DNA from 3 places in the Bacillus sp. H1a genome. Region 3 is predicted to be linked to each of the others. Evidence: riboswitches for the same ligand, from Rfam matches in the RefSeq annotation. Region 3 holds a riboswitch; each other region holds the start of a gene.
What was found. A riboswitch is a leader RNA that binds a small molecule or an ion and turns the genes downstream of it on or off. The one in region 3 is predicted to bind lysine.
Positions count from the first base shown of each region.

Region 1 (3,292 bases), on a different contig from region 3:
AAAACAGAAGAAATAGGGAAGGAAGAAGCATTGCAATAAAAAACGAGCAAACAATATTGTTTGCTCGTTGTACTTTATTTCAGTTCACATTTATCAAGTGGAATCACTTTCGTTTTCTTAGTAAATTTATATCCTAACCATAGTATTAAGAAGAGCGGTAAACCGATGTAAGAAACAAGTACACCGTTCCAATCGATAGATGCTCCCATAAATGCTCCGTAGTTTTGACCTAAAATAACGATCACACAAAGTGTAAATGCAAAGATTGGACCGAACGGGAACCATTTTGCTTTATATGGTAAATCTTTTAAATCTTTTCCTTGGGCAATATATGCTTTTCGGAAACGGTAATGACTAATAGCGATTCCTACCCAAGCAATAAATCCTGACATCCCAGAAGCATTTAATAACCAAATGTATACAACACCGTCACCGTATAAAGAAGCGATGAAAGCGACGCTACCAACTACTGATGTTGCGATTAATGCGTTAACAGGTACACCGCGGCTATCTAATTTACCTAAAAACTTTGGTGCTTTTCCTTGGCGAGCTAAATCCCAAAGCATACGAGTTGATGCGTACATTCCAGAGTTACCAGCAGATAAAACGGCAGTTAAAATAACAGCGTTCATAACAGAAGCAGCAAAGGCAACGCCCGCTTTTTCAAATACAAGTGTAAATGGACTTACTGTAACATCACTTGCTGCAAGGCTATCAGTCGTATAAGGAATTAATAAACCAATAACGAGAATTGCTAAAATGTAGAATAATAGAATACGCCAAAAAATAGAACGAATTGCTTTCGGAATATTACGTTCTGGATCAGACGTTTCACCAGCAGCCACTCCTAATAATTCAGTTCCTTGGAATGAGAATCCAGCGGCCATAAATACACCGATAATTGCCATGATTCCGCCGTTAAATGGTGCATCTGCAACAGTGAAGTTTTTAAATCCAATAAATTCGCCGCCCATAATTCCAAAAATCATCATAAAACCGACAATTAAAAAGATAATAATAGTAACTACTTTAATAAGTGCGAACCAATATTCAGATTCACCAAATCCTTTAACAGATAAATAATTTAAGAGAAAAATAATAGCTAAACAAAGTCCACTCCAAATAAGAGAAGGTGTATTTGGGAACCAAAATTTCATAATTAATGTTACGGCCGCTAGTTCAGCTGCGATCGTAATCGCCCAGTTATACCAATAGTTCCATCCAAGTGCAAAACCAAGTGATGGATCAACAAATTTTGTTGCATAAGTACTAAAAGATCCAGTAACAGGCATGTAAGCTGCGAGTTCTGCTAAGCTTGTCATTAAAAAATAAACCATAATCCCAATTGCAGCGTATGCAACTAGTGCACCGCCAGGACCAGCTGTATGGATAACACTACCGCTGGCAAGAAATAGTCCGGTACCGATTGTACCACCGAGAGAAATCATCGTAAGGTGACGAGATTTTAATCCACGTTTTAATTCACCTTGTCCTTGTGTAGTTTGCGTTTTAGAGGTAGCTTGATTCGTTGCGCTATTCATGTTCAACACTCCTTTTCTTGTAAGATAGGAAGGAGCGGGGGAGAAAAATACAAAAAACCGCCAAAAGAATTAGGCGGAACGTTTCACAAATAACCACCCCATCATACCCTTCCGTTAAGATAGCACCCCACGTCTACACGGTAATTTTGTAAACGTGACAGTTCTGTTCCTTTCGGAGACAGCCCCAGCCCATATTTCCAGAGAAGAAATATAAACTTCGGCAACTTTTCCTTTCAAACGGAGTCGATGACATTCTCTGTGTCTCGGCCGTTATACTCTTAAAAGTTGCAACCTCTACCTCATCGGATTGATGAGGATTTATTTATTGCTATGATTTTTAATATATGGCAATTGTAATGACTTTCTGAAAATATTGCAAGGAATTTTGTAGGGAAAAGTCAAAAATTATCGGTTATTGTATAGGAAACGCTTGCAAAACTCCACCCGAACCTACTATTATGTAACAATAAGCAAAGAAAAAATTGTTATACAAATGTTTCGCAAAAAATAATGAAAAATCCTCTAAAATTAAAAGAAAATTCAGAAAATATAATTCGACATAAACATCAAAAGGGGATTAGTTCTTTATTCTGTTTCAAGAATAAACATATGTGCGCGTTAAAAAGAATGAATATTCTTTATATTCGTGATAAAATTGAAGTATTGTTTAATGGAAAAGGGGACATCGTTATGAAATTAGAAACGGAAAGATTACATATTATCCCGTGTACGGAAGAGTGGGTTCAAATTGCGAATAATCAAGGATACAATAGTGGTCCGCATATTTTAGGGCATGTAGAAAATGTGAAACAAGATGCGGCTTTATTACCATGGGGCGCTTGGTATGTTATTCGAAAAGAAGATGACATCGTTTTAGGTGATATAGGATTTAAAGGGGCACCTAATGAGAATCATACAGTTGAAATTGGTTACGGATTTATTGAGAAATATTGGAATAAAGGGTATGCAACAGAAGCGGTTCGTGAATTAATGACGTGGGCTTTTCAAACAGGAGAGGTGGAAACGGTTATAGCAGAGACACTCCTTGATAACTATAGCTCTATTCGTGTATTAGAGAAATTACATATGAATAAAGTAAATAGTACTGAAACGATGATTAATTGGAAGATTGAAAAATAAAAAATACCGCCCGAAGCAAATCGGGCGGTATTTTGCGCAATTATGGTAGCATTTGTTTTTGATCTGTCGGATAGCCTATCGTCGTTTGTTTCGAATGATTTGAATGATTACGGACAGAAATGAAAATAGAAATAATAACGACTAGACCAACTGCAACATAAGAAAGTGTAATAATAGTTGGATCAACTTTAAATGATGTAAGTAATGTACGTATATTCGTAAAGATAATAAGGCCACCGACGAGTACGCCGAGTAAATGTGGAGGAACGATGCGTACTAACCATGCTGCGATTGGTGCGGCAACAACACCGCCGAGCATTAAGGCAAATACCCAAACCCAGCTAACTTGTTCCCAGCCAAGAGAGATGAAAAAGCCGATTGTTGCAGCGAGTGAAACAGGAAATTCGCTCGTATCTACAGATCCAATAACTTTTCTAGCTTCATTTCCTCTTGCAAGAAGAACAGGTGTCGTAATAGGCCCCCAGCCACCGCCACCAGTTGAATCAACAAATCCTGCAAATAAGCCAAGCGGCACAAGTTGTTTCGCAGACATACGCTTATTTGAAGCAACAATTTGTTTTTGGATGATGAATCGTAATAAAATATAAACC
Region 1 is NZ_AYMH01000015.1:49,966-53,257, forward strand. It holds gene U860_RS0106460 (amino acid permease) at 75-1,541, opposite strand; lysine riboswitch at 1,654-1,846, opposite strand; gene U860_RS0106465 (GNAT family N-acetyltransferase) at 2,232-2,681, shown strand; gene U860_RS0106470 (sulfite exporter TauE/SafE family protein) at 2,722-3,292, opposite strand, start outside.
Region 1: it holds a riboswitch for lysine, as region 3 does, so the genes downstream of both, U860_RS0106460 (amino acid permease) here and U860_RS0113600 (aspartate kinase) in region 3, are expected to answer to the same signal.

Region 2 (3,292 bases), on a different contig from region 3:
TGTGTATGATGAAGCGGCTTAAATCCTACAGAGTTGTATAACCTCTCAGCACTTTCATTTCCTTCTATATAACATAGTCTAATATCTTCGTACCCGCCTTCTAACAACTTGTTCATACCAAATTGTAAAGCTTCACGCCCATATCCATTTCCTTGATGACTTGGTGCAACCATTAAATTCTCTATTGTCCCTTCCCCTACCGTAACTGATGCGACCAACTGTTCATTTTTTAAAACCATATACACATTACTTTCATTGCTCAATTTGTATTTCTTTATACTATCTTCCGGAGCAAGATAAGGCTTCATATCATTCATTTCATGCAATTCGTAATAACATTCCTGTACCATTTTTACAAACTGGTTGAAAAATCTATCTTCATACTTAATAAACGTGATATCCGTTTCAGGAAAACTCCCTCCCTTATATATCAATTCCAGCGATCCCCACCATCTTTCAAACCCCATTTTCTTAGCAAAACCAATACAATTTTCTGATTCAATTTTCATATAAGTGCACACAAAATCCGGTTTCATTTCAGAAGTACACTCCTCTATTGCCTTATATAAGGCAGAACCAATACCTTTCAAACGAGAACCAGGTTCCACATACACACTTATTTGAACAATAGACTCTCCATTACTATTTGTATAAAAAGATGAATACGCGAATCCTTCAATCCCATTTTGGTTATATAAAAGAAAATGCGTAGAGTTCAATACGATATCATCTAAAGAGCCTATCTCTTCTTCTATCCCCATATTTTTTATTAAATTTAATATACTGATTCTGTCCTCACTTTCACTATAAACACGTATCATTTAAACAACCTCCATTCCCATTGACAGTAAATTCTCTATTAAAAATTCAATATATATTTATTCAATGAATCCATTTCAAACCCTCCAAGCCCTTAATAACAAACTCTTCTCCATAATCTGATTATTACTATATCCATTGACGTAGAAAAATTCATTTGTTACTCTTAAATACGTTAATTTAATATTTAAATCCTCATTCGTATCTCGGTGAGGTAGAGGTTGCAGTCATTAAGAGTATCATTTCAGGAAATGTAGTGGCATTGATGAATGAATGAGAAAGGAATGATTGCCGAAGTAAGTCGTGTCCACCATGCACGCTTGCTGGGTCTGCATTTAATAAGTGCAGAACTGTCACAAACGTTTCGTTTGTGGAGAGCTATCGAGAGGTATGTCGTGGGTTTCTTATAAGATAGAAAGCATGTAGCGGCAAGTTTACGTGCTTTTTTTGTTTTGTTTGGAACTTCTCTTCCTTACCTGGAAGACATACATATCTCCTCGCTTGACTTGGTTATACTAACTTTGGAGGTATTTTCTATGCAACAAAAAAAATGGGGCTTTTGGGTACTAACAGCTTTCGTTGTCGGTAACATGGTTGGCGCTGGTATTTTCATGGTGCCAAGTACGTTGGCACAAACAGCAAGCCCTCTTGGTGTCACTTTAGCTTGGTTAACAACAGGGTTTGGTGTTTTAATGCTAGCTCTTGTTTTCGGTAATTTAGCAATTCGTCGTCCTGATTTAACGACAGGACCACAAAGTCATGCATATGCTTTATTCTCATCACCAAAAAAGAAAAAAATGGCTGGTTTCAGCATGGTGTGGGGATACTGGGTTGCAAACTGGGCAAGTAACGTTGCCATCATTACGTCTTTTGCGGGATATTTATCACTCTTCTTCCCGATTATGAAAGATACACGACTATTATTTTCAATCGGTTCTTTTAACGTAGAAGTTGGAAAACTTATTACATTTACTATTTGTTCCATCTTACTATGGGGAACTCATATCATTTTAACAAACGGTGTAAGCGGAGCCGGAAAACTAAACTTCTTAGCAACAACAACGAAAGTAACTGGATTCCTTCTATTCATCGTCGTTACTTTATTTGCATTCGAAGCTTCAAAGTTTGGACAATGGTACACACCGATGATTGATAAAGAAGGCGTATCACACGGTCTTCTATCACAAGTAAACTTAGCTGCTCTAACAACGCTTTGGGCATTTATCGGAATTGAATCAGCAGTTCTTTTATCAAACCGTGCTGTTTCTCCAAAAACGGTAAAACGTGCAACGGTTGCAGGATTACTTATTACAGTTGCAATTTACTTAGGAATTACAATTTTAACAATGGGTGTACTTCATGTTGATAAATTACAAGCTTCTGAACGTCCATTAGCAGACGCATTAAACGCAGCGATGGGTCATGGCGGTGGGAAACTTATGGCATTACTTGCTCTTACTTCCCTATTCGGTTCAATATTAGGCTGGATTTTATTAAGCTCAGAAGTACCTTATCAAGCAGCAAAAGAAGGCTTCTTCCCTTCCTTCTTTACAAAAACAAATAAAAAAGGAAGCCCGATCTATTCACTACGATTAACAAACATTATGTCGCAAGTGTTCTTATTCTCAACATTATCAGGAACAATCGCGGAAGCTTATACATTCGTTATTACAGTATCAACTTTAGCCTATCTCATTCCATATCTCGTTTCACCAATCTTCCAGTTAAAACTAGTCGCAACTGGTGAAACATATAAAAATGAAATGCGGGCAAGAATTATGGATGGCATAGTCGCAGTTATCGCACTTTGCTATGCACTATGGGTTATTAAAACCGGCGCATCCGATATAAAAACATTCCTTCTCGGAATTGGTTTATTCATAATCGGCTTTGCCTTCTATCCATTAATGAATCGTGATCAGAAAAAAAATAACGAAAAGAAAAACGAGCAAATTGCATAACGCAATTTGCTCGTTTTTTGCTTAATAAAACATATATAATAGAACGAAGAGGTGAAAAACATGTCAATCGAATCGCTATGGAGCAGTCGCTTCCAACAACATATTCAAAATGCCATTACATACTTTGCACGTATGATTAACGGTTTACTATATAGCTTTATCTTTATTTCATGCGTTGGTGCATATTATTATGCTCAGTTTCTGAAAGCATCTCCTTCTAAAGGAATATCTTTAGTACTCATTACAATCGTACTTACAACGATTATAACGAGATGCCCAATCCGTACGTTTATTCAAAAACCTGATGCTGTCTATTTATTAGCACTAGAAGAGAAATTAACTTCTTATTTCAAAAAATCTCTTCTATATAATTACGTCATTCAGCTTTTCCCACTCGTATTTACGTTCCTTATTATCGTGCCGCTTGCCATGCAATCATTACAATTAACCGTACCTTTTTTATGTACAATCTTTATCGTTTTGATGATTTTAAAAGGCTGGAACATATACAT
Region 2 is NZ_AYMH01000047.1:104,336-107,627, reverse strand. It holds gene U860_RS0122600 (GNAT family N-acetyltransferase) at 1-821, opposite strand, end outside; lysine riboswitch at 1,027-1,208, shown strand; gene U860_RS0122595 (amino acid permease) at 1,356-2,780, shown strand; gene U860_RS0122590 (ABC transporter permease) at 2,841-3,292, shown strand, end outside.
Region 2: it holds a riboswitch for lysine, as region 3 does, so the genes downstream of both, U860_RS0122595 (amino acid permease) here and U860_RS0113600 (aspartate kinase) in region 3, are expected to answer to the same signal.

Region 3 (3,292 bases):
ATATGTGATAAGAGGTGAGAAGAATCAGTTATATTTCCTAGGAAAGAGTATTACGAGTAATTTAATTGTTTTATAATGATTTTCGGATATCAATAATATGTTAAAAAGCTGTTTGTATAGAATCTTTAAATCTATGCAAACAGCTTTTTATTTATAAATAGGAAGGAAATAGATTAATATGATTTTGTAAGCTTTAAATTAGCTCATTTGCACTAAAGGCTCAATTTTTGCCATAAATGATTGATGCAGTGCCTCAACACCTGTTACTAAATGAAGGCGGTCAATGACAACCGACACTTTAATTTCAGATGTACTTACCATTTTAATATGAATATCTTCTTCTTTTAAAGTAGTGAACATATTCGCAGCAACACCTGGGTTAGATACCATACCAGATCCTACAATTGATACTTTTGCTAAATGATTTTCATATTCTACAGATTCATAGTGAAGTGTTTCATGATTTTGTTCTAACACTTCTAATGTTTCTCTTAAATCATTAGAATGGATCGAGAAGGAGAGGTGAACAGTTCCTTCATTTGTAATGCTTTGAATAATAATATCTACATTAATCTGAGCCTCTGCTAATGTAGAGAAAACTGTTGAAAGCGAACCTTGTTCTAACCCTTTAATTGTTACACGAGTAATATTATCCTCAAATGCAATACCTTTTACGATTGATTGTTGTTCCATGTTACATTCTCCCCTTACAATTGTTCCGTTTTCTTGTTCCATACTTGAGCGAACTTCTAAAACTACATTATGATTTTTAGCAAATTCAACAGCGCGTGGGTGTAATACGCCGGCGCCAAGGTTTGCCAATTCTAGCATTTCATCATAAGAAATTTCATCTAATTTATAAGCATCTTGTACAACGCGTGGATCAGTCGTGTACACGCCTGTCACGTCCGTATAAATATCACATTTTTTCGCTTTTAGTGAAGCGGCTAATGCGACAGCAGTTGTATCGGAACCACCGCGGCCAAGCGTTGTAATTTCATTTTCTTCACTTATTCCTTGGAAACCAGCGACTATAACAATCGTGCCTTCAGTAAGATAGGACTGAATACGCCCAGTGTTAATGTCAGTAATCCGTGCACTACTATGTACAGATTCTGTCGTAATACCAGCTTGCCATCCTGTTAATGAAATTGCGTTATAACCTTTTGTTTGTAGTACCATCGTTAATAATGAAATGGTTACTTGTTCTCCTGTAGATAGAAGCATATCCATTTCACGTTTACTTGGATTTTCAGTAATAGCATTTGCGAGTGCTACAAGTTCATCTGTACTTTTTCCCATTGCTGAAACGACAGAGACAATACTATGTCCTCGTTCGTATTCTTTAATTATTAAATTTGCTACATGTTGAATACGTTCAATACTTCCGACAGAAGTACCACCAAATTTTTGAACAATTGTTTCCATTACGAATTCCTTCTTTCGTCCATTTTTAAGAATAGGTTAGGATATATACAAATCCCAATATCCCTGTAGTTACCAGAAAGAAAAACAAAAAACACCATCTCAAATAAGTGAGGATGGTGCTGTTACAGGAAAAGGGAAACAGAAAACGGAGCTAATAAAAAAACCGCCAAAAAAGGAATATCATAAAAATGATATCTCTTTTTTGTAGATAGCTCTTCATACGTACACGTCTGTACATATGACAGTTCTGTTTCTATTCGAAAACAGCCCCAATCGATAAATGCAGAGAAATTTATCAATTTCGGCAACACTTCCTTTCTTCTAAACTCATAGACATCTCTGTGTCTCCTTTAGAATACTCATAAGCATTGCAACCTCTATCTCACGTTTTAGGCGAGAGTGTTTGATTTATGAAGTTGTAGGTAACATTTGTTTTATAATAATTTAAATTTTTCAGGGAATCAAGTGTTTTATATGTTTTTTTAAAATTCTTTCTTTTTATTGAACTAGTTTGTGAAAAATGTAGCAAAATAAATTCATTGCATGTACATTAAAAATATAGTGCATAGGAGGTGGAAGAATGAAAAGGAAAAAGCCTATTTATGTTGCGACAGAAATGAAAACAACAATGGAGAAATTATGGGAATATACGCAGCAACCAGACATACATACAGAGTGGGATGCTCGTTTTACTGAAATTTCGTATTTAGAGAAAAAAGAAGGAGAACCGCAGAAGTTTTTATATAAAACAAAGATTGGTTTTGGTCTTGAAATAGCTGGAGAAGGGGAATCAATAGGTGAAATAAGAAAAGATATTTTAACGCCGTTATGCAGTTGGATAAGGAGGGAAAAGAAATTGTAGATTATTTTGGTGGACCACATTTACTCGTTTCTACATTGAATTTCCATATTGATGAGGCGGGGGCAATGCATATTTCTTCAAAGAAGCAATGGTTTTTTATGTTAGGAAGAAAAATTCCGTTACCAAAATTTTTATACGGAGAGGCAAAAATTATTGAAAGCTATGATGACGCACTACAATGTTATCGAATTCATGTACAAGTACGAAATTCGTTAATTGGTTCACTATTTTCATATAAGGGAACATTTGTGGAAAGGAAATAAATGAAATGAAGAATATAATATTTGGACTTGCTTGTTATATTATATTTCTAATAGGCGAGTGGTCGAATTTAAATCCTGTTGAAGCAATTATACTATTATCTATTTTGTTATTCATACCGATGTCATTTTGTATTATTGATAAAAAAACAAGAAATGGATCGTATGTATTAATTTATAAATTTGTATCGTTTTTATATCCGATTGCTGCAGTTAGTGCGATGCTAGCTTTCATAACAAATCATTTCATCTTTGCGTTCTTTTGGTTTATGTATACAGGGATTATTGCATTATTTGGAGTAAGTAGATTGTTAGAAAGAGGATGGAAACCTATAGAAGAAACAGCTATTGATAGTGCGTTTATTTATTTGTTTTTAGGAGGTTCTTGGTTCTTTGCTTCTGTAGCGAAACTTCCAATTATGCACTTTAGTTCTGACATAGTATTACTCACAGCTGCACATTTTCATTACTCGGCATTTTTATTGCCGTTATCGGCTGGTTTACTTGGAAGGAAAAGAGAAAAGAGAAGTAAATTATATGACGTTATTATGTTTATCATCGTTGTTTCTCCTATGACAGTTGCGATAGGAATTACGTATTCGAGGGTATTTGAATTCTTTGCAGTGTTCATATATTTATGCGCCATTTATGGATATGGGATTTACGTTTGGAAAGCGAAATTCAATGCAATAAGTGCAAAGGTTCTCCTTACTATTTCATCTAGTACGCTTATGGTAACAAT
Region 3 is NZ_AYMH01000028.1:31,899-35,190, reverse strand. It holds gene U860_RS0113600 (aspartate kinase) at 199-1,428, opposite strand; lysine riboswitch at 1,630-1,816, opposite strand; partial or broken gene U860_RS0113595 (hypothetical protein) at 2,009-2,242, shown strand; partial or broken gene U860_RS0113590 (DUF4166 domain-containing protein) at 2,230-2,553, shown strand; gene U860_RS0113585 (YndJ family protein) at 2,559-3,292, shown strand, end outside.